One region of the Shewanella sp. FeAMO genome, then DNA from elsewhere that is predicted to be linked to it. Evidence: predicted binding sites of a transcription regulator. Region 1 holds the regulator's gene; each other region holds the start of a gene.
What was found. The regulator sigma-54, encoded in region 1, starts transcription at its own class of promoters, with help from an activator protein. The targets are predictions, from matches to a motif close to GTTGGCACGNNNNTNGNNT.
Positions count from the first base shown of each region.

Region 2: the regulator sigma-54 is predicted to act here: its motif matches at 2,117-2,135, upstream of flgB (flagellar basal body rod protein FlgB).
Region 3: the regulator sigma-54 is predicted to act here: its motif matches at 1,111-1,129, upstream of ACWAU4_RS04120 (nitric-oxide reductase large subunit).
Region 4: the regulator sigma-54 is predicted to act here: its motif matches at 1,199-1,217, upstream of ACWAU4_RS07520 (flagellar assembly protein FlgT).

Region 1 is NZ_CM132201.1:4,120,537-4,124,436, forward strand. It holds gene lptA (lipopolysaccharide transport periplasmic protein LptA) at 1-424, shown strand, start outside; gene lptB (LPS export ABC transporter ATP-binding protein) at 421-1,149, shown strand; gene ACWAU4_RS18540 (RNA polymerase factor sigma-54) at 1,245-2,708, shown strand; gene hpf (ribosome hibernation promoting factor) at 2,740-3,027, shown strand; gene ptsN (PTS IIA-like nitrogen regulatory protein PtsN) at 3,030-3,473, shown strand; gene rapZ (RNase adapter RapZ) at 3,470-3,900, shown strand, end outside.
Region 2 is NZ_CM132201.1:1,677,559-1,681,458, reverse strand. It holds gene flgE (flagellar hook protein FlgE) at 1-512, opposite strand, end outside; gene flgD (flagellar hook assembly protein FlgD) at 567-1,250, opposite strand; gene flgC (flagellar basal body rod protein FlgC) at 1,266-1,682, opposite strand; gene flgB (flagellar basal body rod protein FlgB) at 1,685-2,083, opposite strand; gene ACWAU4_RS07555 (CheR family methyltransferase) at 2,259-3,092, opposite strand; gene ACWAU4_RS07550 (chemotaxis protein CheV) at 3,237-3,900, opposite strand, start outside.
Region 3 is NZ_CM132201.1:914,816-918,715, reverse strand. It holds gene ACWAU4_RS04125 (potassium/proton antiporter) at 1-659, opposite strand, end outside; gene ACWAU4_RS04120 (nitric-oxide reductase large subunit) at 1,174-3,447, shown strand; gene norR (nitric oxide reductase transcriptional regulator NorR) at 3,533-3,900, shown strand, end outside.
Region 4 is NZ_CM132201.1:1,670,803-1,674,702, reverse strand. It holds gene ACWAU4_RS07525 (FlgO family outer membrane protein) at 1-487, opposite strand, end outside; gene ACWAU4_RS07520 (flagellar assembly protein FlgT) at 1,287-2,444, shown strand; tRNA gene ACWAU4_RS07515 (tRNA-Arg) at 2,500-2,575, shown strand; gene ACWAU4_RS07510 (hypothetical protein) at 3,529-3,900, shown strand, end outside.

The sequences.
Region 1 (3,900 bases):
GTTTGCCGATATCAAAAACAAGCGTGTGGTATACGGCGGGCCTGTCACAGTCACCCAGGGCAGTTTAAAACTGCTGGCCGATGAACTCACGGCTTACACAGAAGACAAGAGTGGCGAGCGGATCCTGGTGGCCAAGGGCTCACCCGCTACCTATACCCAGAAACTGGAAGACGGCCGTCTGGCCAGTGCCAAGGCCAAAGAGATCCACTACAACATAGACAGTCGTATCATGACCCTGCTGGGCCAGGCCAAAGTAGAACAAGACGGCAGCGAAGTGACCGCAGAGAAGATAGTCTACGACATCAACAAGCAGCAGCTGGAAGCGGAAAGCAGCGGCAAAGGCCAAGACAGGGTAACCACTGTTATCCAGCCGGAAAACTATCAGGATCTCAATAAGAAAGAACAGCAGCAGGAGCCGCAATGACCAGCACCCTGACGGCACAGAATCTGGCAAAGAGTTACAAGAAACGCAACGTCGTCAAAGACGTCAGCCTGTCGGTCAATACCGGCCAAATCGTGGGGCTGCTGGGCCCCAACGGGGCAGGCAAGACCACCACCTTCTATATGGTGGTTGGGTTGGTACAGAGTGACAAGGGCCGTATCTTCATTGACGACGACGAGCTGACCCTGGATCCCATGCACCTGCGTGCCCGTAAAGGCATAGGCTACCTGCCACAGGAAGCCAGTATTTTCCGCAAGCTGTCGGTGCATGACAACATCATGGCCGTGCTGCAAACCCGCAAAGAACTCAACAGCGACGAGCGCGAGGAACAACTCGAACAGTTGCTGGAAGAATTCCATATTACCCACATACGTGACAGCCTGGGGATGTCCCTCTCCGGCGGAGAACGCCGCCGAGTGGAAATCGCCCGGGCATTGGCCGCCAATCCACAGTTCATTCTGCTGGATGAGCCGTTCGCCGGTGTGGATCCCATCTCAGTTATCGATATCAAGAAAATCATCGAACAGCTTAAGTCCCGCGGTTTGGGGGTGCTGATCACAGACCACAATGTTCGCGAAACACTCGACGTTTGTGAGCGAGCCTACATAGTCAGCCATGGGCAGTTGATCGCCGAGGGCACACCCGCTGAAATCTTGGACAACCAGCAAGTGCGCGCTGTGTACTTAGGCGAACAATTCAGGCTATAGTTAGGATCATGTCATCCGGTGGCAATTCCGGGTATTATAGTTTGTTATTATTGAATTTTTTCCTTGAAAAATAACGAGTAGGGATTAGCGGTATAATGAAAGCGTCACTCCAGCTCAAACTGGGTCAACAGTTGACCATGACACCTCAGTTGCAACAGGCTATTCGCCTGCTGCAACTGTCGTCCCTTGAGCTGCAGCAGGAAATCCAGGAAGCCTTGGAAGCCAACCCTCTGTTGGAAATGGCCGAGGACAACCAGGATGACGCTATCGACGACAACCACAAGGAAAACGACGCCGGCGAGTTGAGCGCCAAGCAGGAAGATGGTTCCACGGTAGAAACCTCAGAGGCATTGAACAATGAGTCTATGCCGGATGAATTACCTATGGATACCACCTGGGACGAAGTCTTTACCGCCGCCAGCGCCTCCGGGCCGGCCATGGGCCGTGAAGATGATATGCCCTTCCAGGGTGAAACCAGCGAAGGTCTCTATGAACATCTGGAATGGCAGAAGAACCTGACCCCGTTTTCCGATACCGACGACGCCATTGCCACCGCCATTATTGATGCCATCGACGAGCAGGGCTATCTGACCCAGAGCACAGAGGAGATCCTCGAAGCCATGGGCAACCCTGAGATTGAGCTCGATGAAGTCGAGGCAGTACTCAAGCGGATCCAGCACTTCGATCCTGTCGGCATCGCCTCCAGAGATCTGCGCGAATGCCTGCTGATCCAGTTGCAACAGTTCAACGCAGACACCCCGCATCTGGCCGACGCCCGCTTGTTGATTGACGAACATCTGGATCTCATTGCCGCCCGTGATTTCCGCACCCTGATGCGCAAGACCAAGCTCAAGGAAGATCAGCTGCGTGACGCCATCAACCTGATTCAGAGCCTCAATCCCCGCCCCGGCTTGCTGGTGCAGCCGATGGACGAGGAATATGTGATCCCTGATGTCAGTGTCTGGAAGAAAAACGGCCGCTGGGTAGTAGAACTCAACCCGGACTGTATGCCCAAACTCGGGATCAATCAGCAGTATGCGGCTATGGCTCGTAGCGCCCGCAGTCAATCAGACAGCCAGTTTATTCGAGGTCATCTTCAGGAAGCCAAATGGTTTATCAAGAGCCTGGAGAGCCGCAACGACACCCTGCTCAAGGTGGCCAACTGTATAGTGCAGTTCCAGCAGGGATTTTTTGAATATGGTGAAGAGGCCATGAAACCCATGGTGCTCAACGATATTGCCGAAGCGGTCGAGATGCATGAATCGACCATCTCCAGGGTCACCACTCAAAAGTATATGCATACCCCCAGGGGAATATTTGAATTGAAGTACTTCTTCTCCAGCCATGTCGGCACCGAAGATGGCGGAGAATGCTCTTCCACGGCGATCAGGGCTTTTATCAAGAAGCTCGTGGCAGCGGAAAACCAGAAGAAGCCTTTGAGCGACAGCAAGATGGCGCAACTTCTGGCAGAACAGGGAATCAACGTTGCAAGACGCACCATAGCCAAGTATCGCGAGGCTATGATGATACCACCGTCGAACCAGCGTAAGAGTTTATAAATCCACAGTTGGAAATTGGAGGAATCTTTCTATGCAAATCAACCTGACAGGACATCATATCGAGATCACCGACTCACTGCGTGACTACGTGGAAAGTAAGTTTTCTAAACTTGAACGCCATTTCGAACAGATCAATAATGTGCACGTTGTGCTCAATGTACAAAAACTGCAACAGATAGCCGAAGCCAAGATCCACCTCACAGGCGGCGAAGTCTATGCAACTTCTGAACATGCCGACATGTATGCCGCCATCGACGTTCTGATTGATAAATTGGATCGTCAGGTCATTAAACACAAAGAAAAGCTGACAAAACACTAACGATGGAACTGAGTACCATCCTGCGGCCGGAGTGCACTACCTGTGCCACTCCGGGCAGTAAGAAAAAGGTACTGGAGCTGATTAGCGATCTCGCTAGCGCCCAGTACCCCACCCTTTCCTCTCAAGCGATTTTTGAAAGCCTTTTGGCCCGCGAAAAGATGGGGAGCACAGGTATAGGTAATGGTATTGCGATTCCGCATGGCAGACTACCGGACATTACAGAGCCGATTGCCGTGCTGGTCAAATGCGAAGAGCCTATCGCCTTCGATGCCATAGACAACCAGCCGGTGGACATACTGTTCGCCCTCCTGGTGCCCGCAGATCAATGTCAGCAACACCTGAGTACCCTATCCGCCATGGCTGAAAAGCTCAGCGATAAGGCGATACTCAAGCAGTTGCGAAAATCCAGCGACGAAACAGAACTCTATCAGGTGATCACAGGATGAAACTCGCCATAGTCTCAGGCCGCTCCGGTTCCGGAAAATCCGTTGCCCTCAGGGTACTCGAAGACCTGGGTTACTACTGTGTGGATAATCTCCCCCTGCCCATGATTGGCAGCCTGTTGGAAAACCTCCGTGGCAGCAATGATCTGGTCGCCATCAGCATAGATGTGCGCAATATGCCGGATCAGGAAAAGGTGCTGGAACAACAGTTGGCGGCCTTGCCGGAAAACACCCAACTGACCAGCTTCTTCCTCAACGCCTCTGATAAAGTGCTTCTGAAGCGCTACAGCGAAACCCGCAGACTGCACCCCCTGTCCAAGAGCAAAGTCTCACTACAGGATGCCATCAAGCTCGAAGGCAAGCTGCTGGAACCCATGTCGAAACTGGTGGATCACTACATAGACACCTCGGCGCTGAACATCTATGAACT
Region 2 (3,900 bases), 2.4 Mb from region 1:
GTGGAATCCAGGTTCATGCTGATGCCGACATTATTGGTCTTCTGCGGGCTACCGGCAGTATCCGGGATCTGCACCGGCTTGGTAGTGGTCAAACTCACAGAGGTGGAGTTGCCGTCTTTATCGACAGGGAAGCTCTGCAGGAAGTTACCTGCGGCATCGACCAGGAAACCGTTTTCATCACGCTTGAAGGCACCGGCGCGGGTGAAAGAGTAATCCTGACTGCCCACATTGGGAGAGGTCACGAAGAAACCGCCACCGTTGATCGCCAAATCCAACGCATTGTTGGTGGAGTTCAGGTTACCCTGGTGGAACTGCTGCGCCACCTGAGTGGTGGTCACACCGCCGCCCACAGTGGTTCTGCCGTTGGAGAAAATCGAGCTGGCGTAAACATCGGCAAACTCGGCCCGGGATTCTTTAAAGCCGACGGTATTGACGTTGGCAATATTGTTGGCTGTGGTATTGAGATCTTTCTGCGCCGCAGCAATCCCACTCAGAGCAATGTTAAAAGACATAATTCACCTCATGATTTTCAGATACTGTCCGGCGCAGCCGGGGCAGAAACAGAATTAAACTTCGGAAACAGCCAGCACGTCGGCCAGTCTGATCCCGCCAATACCTCTTAAGTTCAACACGGCACCACTGGCCGAGTTGAGCGATACACTGGTCACGTGGGCATAGGCACTGACAATAAGATCCTGGGACTTGCCATCGACAACCCCACTGGCCTTCATGGTGTAGATACCAGCCTCAACGGGTTTACCGTCCTTATCCAGGCCGTCCCATTCCACGTCTATGTTGCCGCCGGCACTGCCATCCACATCAAAGGTCTTGATTACCTGGCCGGCTTCATCCTCAACTGTCACCTTGATGGAAGGCATTTTCTCTGGCGATGTGATCACCCCTTTGAGGGTCGGGTCTTCCTCGGAAACATAGCCGGTGCCCGCCGGGATCAACACTTTCTGCCCCACCAGGCCAGATGCCTGCAAAGCCTGACTCGAGGTCATTACCGTGTTGAGGTTAACTATCTCCTCGTTGAGCTTGGAGATACCATCCACGGTAGAAAACGAAGCCATCTGGGCAATCATCTGGTCGTTGTCCACAGGCTTGAAAGGATCCTGCATCGACAACTGCCTACTCAGCAGCGAGAAGAAATCTTCCTGGGTCAGCTGCTGGTTATTGCTCTTCTTGGTCTCCGAACCCCCTTTGACACTTATGCTGTCGAGGAAGGGGTTAACTGAACTTACACTCATGGGCTATGTCTCCCTTTATTTGCCCATTCTCAGGGTCTGCTGCAGCATGGACTTGGCTGCATCGGCCACCTGGACGTTCATCTGATAGGAGCGGGAGGCGGAAATCATATCGGCCATCTCTTCCACTACATTGACATTGGGTTTGTAGATAAAACCATCGGCATCGGCCATGGGATGATCCGGCGAATACTCTTTCAACAAGGGTTTATCGCTTTCCACTATGCCCTTAACCTTTACCGCAGCGCCTTGCTGCTGTTGACCATTGGCCTTGGCCAGCTCGGCCTCAAAAATGGGATGCCGCGCCTTGTAGGTCTTATCGATACTGGAAGAGACGGAATCTGCGTTGGCTATGTTACTGGCTGTGGTGTTCAAGCGCACAGACTGCGCCGACATTCCCGACCCCGCAACATTGAAGATATTGTACAAGCTCATGATTAATCTCCTTTCAATGCCTTTTTCATCCCGGCGAACTTACCGTCGAGGAACCCAAGCGACATCTGATATTCAAGCGCATTTTGCATAAAGGCCTGCTGCTCTTTTTGCATATCGACAGTATTGCCGTCACCCGTGTCCGGTTGATCCGGTACCCGATACTGCACATGCTGGGCTGTCAGCGCCTTGAGGTCGAAATGCTTTTCAGAAGTTGCCGCCATACTCATCCCCTGTTGCCGCCCTTTTGCCGCCTGCAACGCCGAGGAAAAATCAACATCCCGAGCCTTATAATGTGGGGTATCGGCATTGGCTATATTGCTGGCAAGCACTTCGGCACGCTGGGCGCGAATACCCAGAGTGTATTGATGTATGCCAAGGGCCTTATCGAAACTGATCGCCATAAAACCGCCTCCTCCAATGACTCGACAAAAACAAAGCAAGCTTTGTGCCAGATGTAGAGTGGAGGGTAACAGATACCAAGATGATGGCCGTAAGGGTGAAAGGTAAAACAGAAAAGGCCCGTCCAAGTTGACGAGCCTTTCAAACTATTTAATTAAAAATCAAATGGTTAGTTGGTTAATTTTTCTTTTGATAATAGATGCCTGGGTTACAGCGAACCATGTCGAATTCATCGGTCAACCCGGCAATCGATTCACTGGCGCCCAAAAACAGTATCCCCTTGGGATTAAGGGCGGCAGCAAATTGCCGCAGTATTTTTGCCTTTGCCTCCGGCGCAAAATAGATAAGCACGTTGCGGCAAAAGATGATGTCGAACTTGCCAAGCAAGGTGTAGCTTTCAAGCAGGTTGTGGGCCCGAAAACTCACCAAACGGCGCACATTGTCTTTAACCCGCATATTGCCGTTGGGCAGGGCTTCAAAAAACTGACGCTTGCGCTCTTCAGACAGGCCGCGGGCCAACGCCAGCTTATCGTACTCGGCGTTTTTACAACGCTCCAGCATGGATGGTGACAAATCTGTGGCCTGAATCATGGCGCCACCCGGCAAAGCCCCCGGTTTACGCTGCTGATATTCAAGCACTGTCATCGCCAGTGAATAGGGTTCCTGGCCGGATGAACAGGCTGCCGACCAAATCTTCAACGGCCGCCCCAGCTTGGCATAACCGGGCAACAATGTATTGCCGAGCAGGTCAAAAGGATACTTGTCCCGAAACCAGAGGGTTTCGTTGGTGGTCATGGCATCGACGACTTCAGCGCGTAACTGACGCTCGGTGGGCCGCATCGACTGCTTAACTACGTCCGACAGGGATGGCAAGCCATATTTCCCCATCAAAGGCGCCAAACGGCTGCGAACCAAATACTGTTTGTTCTCACCCAATACAATGCCACTGTGCTGTTCAAGAAACAGCCTGAATTGATTGTACTCAGTTTCTGCGAGAGATTTATCTGGCACCTTAGTGTCCTAACTATCCGTGAAAACGTCGCTGCAACTCAATGCAGCGCCATTTAAAAACTGGGTCAGCGTTATACCCCAGCCCCATTTGCAACACAAGACATCAAACTCACTATAGTCATAAAAATCCACAGCAGACAGCGACTATAAACTCAGATGCTTGTTAACTGCCGATGCCAATTCATCGGGGTTGAACTTGGCAATAAAATCGTTGGCGCCCACTTTTTGCACCATGGCCTGGTTGAACACCCCACTCAACGAGGTATGCAACACCACCTTGATATGTTTCAGCTTGGGATCATCACGGATCTCGGCGGTCAGGGTGTAGCCATCCATTTCCGGCATCTCAATGTCTGAAATAATCAGCGGGATCTCATCGGCGACATTGTCCATCTCCGACGCGATGCTTTTCAACTTATCCAGCGCTTCCCGGCCATCTTTGGCAGTATCTATCTGCAGGTTCAACGAAGACAGCGCCCGAATGATCTGCTTACGGGCCACTGAAGAGTCGTCAATCACCATAATATGATAGTGCTGCTCTCTGTCGATTGTGAGAGATTCATCGATTTCCTGACTGATGTCTGTCTTAACCGGCGAAATTTCATCGAGAATTTTCTCAACATCGAGAATTTCAACCAACTCACCTTCGATTTCGGTCACCGCGGTCAGATAAGAGTATCGCCCTGCCCCTTCCGGTGGCGGCATGATGGACTCCCAGTTCATATTGATGATCCGCTCGACAGACTTCACCAGGAAGCCCTGCACGCTGCGGTTGTACTCGGAAATAATGATGAAGCAATCCTTGACA
Region 3 (3,900 bases), 1.8 Mb from region 1:
GGCAATTGATTGCGATTGATAACCTGCCACAGTAGCCAACCGCCGCCGACACCGAGGATCCCGCCAAGGCCAAACTGTTTGATAAAGCTCAGTGCCAGATAGCTGCCCGAGAGTTCATCGCCACTGCTGCCAAGAATGGCAATCAGAGTCACGGTCAAAAACACGGCCATGGGGTCGTTACAGCCAGATTCAATTTCCAGTGTCGAACCGACACGCTCATTCACGTTTTTGCCTTTCAGCAGGCTAAATACCGCCGCAGCATCGGTCGAGCCGACAATAGCCCCCACCAACATGCCCTGAAGTAAGTTGAGATCGAACAGCCAGGCAGCCAACAAACCTGTCAGCGTGGTGGTTAACGCCACCCCAAAAGTGGCCAAGGACAAGGCCGGCCACAATGCCACCCTGAAACTGGCAACCCGGGTACGCATGCCACCATCAAGCAGAATAACCGCCAGCGCCAGGTTACTAACCAAATAAGCAACTGAATAGTCGTTGAATACTATGCCGCCGGGACCATCTTCACCGGCAAAGATACCCACAGCGAGAAATACCACCAAAATAGGAATACCGAGTCGCGACGATACTGGGCTGAGCAGTACGCTGACTGCGACAAGCAAGGCCCCGACAAGGAAAAAGCTGTTGATGATATCTGCGTTCAAATGACCCTCCAGTTGAAAATGCGGGGAAGCTAATAAAAGAGAAACCTGGCTCTAACGAGACTCCGGAAAACACGTGGGTTACAGGCGGGATTATATCATTAATTAGGGTTATTTTTCAGTAGAAACAGTTGACTTATTTTTGCTTTTAGCGAAAAAAACCAGAAAAAGAAGCCAGGTAACCCATTAAAAAATAGAATATTTACCCATAAAACATCAAATGCGCACCCAAAGAAACATAAACTCAAATTAATGAAAAAAAACCTATTTTTTCAATTAACTAAAGAATTTGAAATCCAAGAATTCTCGTCAAGATATCAGTTATAGCTTTCTGGTAAACAGTCAGTGTCACAATGACAATAATTAATGTTAAAAGGACACATTAAACACAATCAAAATGACAGTATCAAAAGCACACAAATAAGTAATACACTGATTAAAAACAAGAATAAAAGTTGGCACGTTAGCTGCTCTATGGAAGGAAACCTATCAAATAGACTTTGTCAGAGGGATGCCAATGAGCAGACAAAAATTCACCCTGATCGCACTGTTACTTGTGTTGGTCGCTTCTTTCACTGTGCTTCTCAGTATCGGCAGTGAAATCTATCGGGAAAAACCACCGATTGCCGATACCTATAACGACAGCCAGGGCCAAGTGGTTTTCAGCGGCAAGGATATAGAACAAGGGCAGTTGGTTTGGCGCTCCATGGGCGGGCATCAACTTGGCTCCGTCTGGGGCCATGGTGCTTATGTGGCTCCGGATTGGACTGCAGACTGGCTGCACCGTGAGGCCGAAGCCTGGCTGGATATTCGCGCCAAGGAGACATACAACAAACCTTTCAATAGCCTGGACAAGAGTACTCAGGCCGCATTGGAGCAAGCTTTAAGGGATGATTTGCGCCATAACACTGTCACTACAGACGAGAGAGGTCACACACGGGTAATGCTTTCCGACACCCGTATCGCCGCCATGGCGCAAGTGAGTCAGCACTATCAATCTTTGTTCGGTGACGATCCCGCGTTGAATGAGCTACGGGAAGCCTATGCGATGAAAACCAATACCATAGGATCTGCCGAGCGCCGTCAACAGCTCAATGCCTTCCTGTTTTGGGGCGCTTGGGCCGCAGTGACCGAACGCCCGGATGCCAATTACACCTACACCAACAATTGGCCCTACGATCCGCAACTGGGTAACACACCGACCTCAGACAATATCGTCTGGTCGATTCTGAGCATAGTGACTCTGCTGGCCGGTATCGGTGCCCTGGTTTGGTATCACGCAGCCGGCAAACATGAAGCCCTGCCGGCTCCCGCCACAAAAGATCCCCTGTTCAGACACAAACCCACACCGTCACAAAAGGCCACAGGTAAATATTTCATTACCGCTATCGGCCTATTTCTGCTGCAGATACTGCTAGGTGGCGTCACGGCGCACTATGCGGTTGAAGGCCAGGAGTTTTACGGTTTTCCCTTGAGTGAGATCCTGCCCTATTCAGTGACCCGCACCTGGCATACTCAACTGGCTGTATTCTGGATAGCGACGGCCTGGCTCGGTACCGGACTCTATATCGCGCCGGCGCTTTCCGGCCACGAGCCCAAATATCAACGCTTCGGTGTCAACCTATTGTGGGTCGCTCTGCTGGTAGTGGTGCTGGGCTCCATGGCCGGTGAATGGCTGGGGGTACAACAATACTTCTCACTGGACAACAACTTCCTCTTCGGTCACCAGGGATATGAATACATAGATCTCGGCCGGGTGTGGCAACTGCTGCTGTTGGCCGGATTGATGATCTGGCTGGCGCTGGTGAGCCGCGCCATGTTGCCCGCCCTGAAACAGGAGTCTGAGCTAAAACCTGTGCTCTGGGTGCTCTATGCCTCCTGTGTTGCCATCGGCCTCTTCTATGGTGCCGGGCTGTTTATGGGCAAGCACACTAACCTTGCCATCGCCGAATACTGGCGTTGGTGGGTAGTACATCTGTGGGTTGAAGGCTTCTTTGAAACCTTTGCTACCTCGGTTATCGCCCTGATGTTTGTGCGTCTTGGCCTGATCCGTGCCCGCAGTGCCAATAGTGCGGTACTCTTCTCTACCCTGATCTTCCTGACCGGAGGCCTGATAGGCACACTGCATCACCTCTATTTCACCGGCACACCCACTTCGGTCATCGCCTGGGGCGCTATCTTCTCGGCGCTGGAAGTGGTGCCTCTGGCCCTTATCGGTTTTGAAGCGGTAGAAAGCTATCGCCTGCGCCGGGCCGCTCCCTGGATGCAACGCTATCACTGGGCCATCATGTTCTTTGTTGCCACCGCTTTCTGGAATCTGGTGGGCGCCGGTGTACTGGGCTTCCTGATCAATCCACCGATTGCCCTCTATTACATTCAAGGGCTGAATACCACGGCCACCCACGCCCACGGCGCCTTTATGGGAGTCTACGGCATGCTGGGGATAGGCCTGATGTTGTTCTGCCTGTCAGGACTTGCCGGTAAACTGCGCTGGGAAGACAAGTGGCTCAAGGGGGCATTCTGGAGCCTGAATCTGGGGCTGGCCGCCATGTTGTTCCTGTCATTGCTGCCGGTGGGCATAGTGCAGTTCTTCGCCGTGCTGGATCATGGCTACTGGTTTGCCCGCTCGGCAGAGGTGATCCACAGCCCGCTGGTAGAACGCCTGGTATGGATGCGGATGTTTGGTGACATCATCTTCTCCGTCGGCGGTTTATTGCTGGGCGCCTTCCTCTTGGGATTGTTGCGACAGGCGGTCAAGGCCAAACGCTTGGCCATTGCTACCAGTCACTAGCCACTCGCACTGAAAAATAATGTCAAAATGACATTCCGCTGTCCCTGGGGTAGACTCACCCCAGGGATTCTATTCAGGTCAGCTTATGCCACTCAGCCATTCCGATCTTACCCGTATCGCGCTGGATATCACCTCAGGTTTGCCAAACAGCGACAGATTCAGTCGCCTGCTGGCGACAGTACGGGACAATCTCCATTGTGATGCCGCCGCTCTGCTGCGATTTCAGGGCAATCGCTTTATCCCACTGGCAATCGACGGCCTCAGGGCCGATGTACTCGGTCGCAGCTTCAACATCACAGAGCACCCGAGACTGGAGGCCATCGCCCGCGCCGGCGATCTGGTGCGCTTTCCGGCAGACAGCCAATTGCCGGATCCCTACGATGGCCTGATAGCCGCCCACACAGATAAGCTCAAGGTGCATGCCTGTATCGGCCTACCGCTGCTGGACAAGGA
Region 4 (3,900 bases), 2.4 Mb from region 1:
CGGCTGCCGAAAGCACCCGGTTGTTGTTGACGTTGACAATTCGGCTGTTGAACAGCATTTCACCTTTGGCCTGACTCATGCTGGTGACCAGTACATGTTCCACCGCAATATCGGTCGGCAGTTGCTGCCAATCACGGGTAAGGATGAAATCCCCCTGTGGCGTTACCCGCACCGCATCGGCCAGGTTCAAATCCACCAGGTTAAAACCGCGCTGATGAAAGGCCGTCATCAGCCCCTGCTGCAGTTGTGAAGCGAGCGCATTGCTGCTCTGCATGTCTTCCACCATCACAGGTGTCATCACCAATAGCGGCTGGGTCGGCTTGAGAGCGTCATTATGAGCTACCAACTCATCAACCAACTGCTGCGCCAATAGATTGACTGGCGCCGCTTGCGACTTGACCTGGGCCTGCTGTTGCGGCGAAGTCATGCTGCAAGCAGGCAGCAAGAGTAAAGGCAATATACACAGGGCTTTATACATAATATCCATCCCACTGGTACCCTGGCGGGCACTTGCTTTATTGAGGAACCTGGCGACTCTTGGACCTGGCATGAACCTTGACCGACCTGACTTATGCCGCGCTTTCTCCGAGGTTGTCATTAAGCACCACGGCTAACTCGATTAGCGCCAAGTTCCTTTCACTGGGGTAAAGCTATGCAAATAAAATACCAACCTAAGTAAGGGAAGGTGCGAGCAAGTCCCATGTGTGCTCTGCGTCGGCTTACGGGCTTGGATGCAAGGCGTGGTTCGCAGCAAATGGCCTTAGTCCTTTGCAAGAAGCACAACACAGCAGACAGGTCTGTAAGCTACGCCCTTCGGGGCTTTCACAGCAACCGGCTTTCTGCGTTATCCGACTTTGACAGGCCCCAGCATGCCTTCAGTCAGATGCCTTGAACGCCAATTGCTGTGCAAGCCAGAGTGCCACGAGGACTTATTCGCACCTTCCTCAGGCCTGCAGACCAAGTACAAACAGATGACACCGGCGAACAAACCCGGTTGCCTGGCAGCTTATTACAGGCTTTTACGAAGATGTTTAAGGGGCTTATCTACGCCTTTTCATTTCCCACACCTTCATTTGCCCCTTCAATTTATCCACTGGCGGGCAATGGGAACTTATATTCTCTGTTCCCTTATCGGCAAACTCTTGCCGCGCTTTAGTCATGGTCGCAAACTGCGCTGCATCAGCTGTGAATGGATGGCGCTGGCATAAAATTTGAATAGCAAGCGATACCAGTTTAAGTGGCGGCAAAATTCCGTCACCCTGACTCTTATTTTGAGGAACCGTCTTATGAGATTGCGCCCTTTGCTCTTGCTGCCGCTGCTAGGCATCAGCCTGAACGCCATGGCAGAGTGGACCGAGGCCCGAGGTGAAGCCAAAATAATCAATGGCAATCTGACCCAGGCACGGGAAGCGGCAATGGACAACGCCATCAACATGGCCTTGCTCTCCCGTGGCGGCAGTTTCCAATCAACCCAGAGTGTCAGCCAGGGGCGCTTGACCCAAAACGATTTCAGCCTCTCCAGCCAGGCGCAGATAAGCAGTGTCGAACTGGTCAGCGAAATGCGCCAGGGAGACAAGCTCAAGGTGGTTATGCGGCTCGATATTCTCGACGGCCCGGATAACAAGTGCCAAAGCTCAGCCATCAAGGCCGCTATCCTGGTGCCACAGGCCAGCATTAAGGACAGAAGCCAACTGCGTTATGGTCAGTTGGAAAATTTCCAGCGAAGCCTGTCCGAGCGGATAGCGGCAACGCTGGATAAGCAATCTTCCACCAGTTTTGCCCACCTGCATGCCAAAGAGCGGCTGGATATCAAAGAAGAGCTTATCAATATCCGGGGTTACCGTTTGCCGACCTGGATAAGTGAAATTACCGACAGCCAGTATCTGTTGCTGCCGCAAATCATAGATATCTCCACCGAACCGGCCGAGTCCGGCTTTATGGGCCTGTGGGACAGCGAGCCTCAGCGACTGTTTCAGCTGCAGCTCAGCCTCTATCATGGGATCAGCGGCGAGCAGATCTGGTATCAGAACTACAGCATTTCCGCGCCCTGGGAGTTTGCCAAAAATGAATCCGTCGCCCCCAACAGCGACAGATTCTGGCGTGCCAGTTATGGGCAGGCCATAGATAAGGTGCTGGCCAATGCCAGTAAAGATATCGATATGGCACTGGCCTGCAGACCGCTGCTGGCACAGATAGTCGTGCGTCAACAAGATAGAGTGATACTCAACCTTGGGCGACGCAACGGCATCCGCGTGGGCGATCAGTTCCAAATCGTGCTGCAACAAAACCTGCCCGACCGCATGAACCAGATGCGCGCCGTGGCCGGAGAAACCCGGGCAAAAATCACCATAGATCAAGTCACGGAGGAAAGTGCCATCGCAGTGCTCAGCGGTGAAAATGCCGCCCTCAACATTCAGGTGAATGACATCGCGATTAAGATTTAAGCAATTAAATCCAAAGCCTTTTCATCCGGGTGAAAACCAGTATAATCACTGGCGTCTCCCTATAGCTCAACAGGATAGAGCAGTCGCCTCCTAAGCGACCGATCGGGGTTCGAGTCCCTGTGGGGAGACCAGTCACTTCTGCTTGTGACTGCTTGCACAAGTTTCAAGCTTTTCTTTCAGTTCCTCTTTTTCTGCCGATTCAGGCGCTTCAAATTAATGATTTTGTTCTCTGATAGTTTTCTTTTGGGAAAACGTTGAGTTGGTGATGTGGCCATCGTGGCTTTAAAGCCCAAAGTAACCAACCAACTTGGATTTAGCTCTCGCTAAGCAATGACCCTTCACCTGCGGTGCGGATGGACAGGAAGCTCGAATGCAGTGAAGGATAGGACGTCCGAGAACGGTCCTTTTCGCACAGGCGCTCCTGTGACATGGCGAGTGTTGCGCAGCAACATGCTTTCGAGCGCGAGTCAGGGATGTCGAGCTGGCTCGTTGTACATGGATGCATTTGCTCCACGACTTTACGCCGCTGGTACAGCGGCTATCATGGCTTTAAGCCAGAACTCACCAATAAACTTGCGCTTAGCTGCCAGTTCACCATCACCTGCGGCGCGAATGGGCACGCCGTGAAGGACAGGACGTCCGAGAACAGTCCTTTTCGCACAGGCGATCCTGTGACTCGCTGCAAGTACATCCTTGTAAGCTCTGCCTCGGCATCCATGCCTCGGAAGGTCACAGTTCCGCCTGTGCCTGGGAATTAGGTGTATATCTTTAGCAACTCAGTTGTGCTTCGGGTATTCCGGCAGTCAAAACCAGCCGCTACGGCGATGAAGCCCTAACCCGCCTTCGAGGCATTGTCAGCTTTGGGGTTGAAGTCATCACCCGAGTGCTTACATGGGTGCTTTCTCAGGCAGACTGCACAGACCGCTTTTCCTTGGAGAGCAGTCAATAAGTGTACAGACCATATCAAAACCAAAAATCAGCCGTGACACAAAGCATTTGAAAGTCGGATGAAAGACGGTAATATCCTTAAATAATTAGAGGAAAGCCAAGCTTTTACATGCAAGCAGCTACTTAAGGATGAGTCATGGATCCGCTGTCGCAACTGTTCGCCGCCTATCTGGAGATGGTGAGCAATAACATCACTAACGCCTACATTGATGCGGCAAACACCAATGTCACAGCCCAAACACTCACCTACAAGGGCACCGATATTCGATTCCAGCACTTTCTCTGGCAGGTAAAGCAAGAAAGTGTCTGTGCCGACCTAAAGCAGCAAGCAACGTCCTATTCCAAGTGCTCGCTGCAAGCGAAAGCCATGTTCACAGATTTGTGCAATCAGCTATCCAGCATGAAAAACCTGAACTCAAAGGGCCGCAGCTTATCGCGGATGTATTGCAGTGCATCCCTTAATTACAGACCCGTGATAGCCAAAATAGGCGAACCGACCCCAAAGACT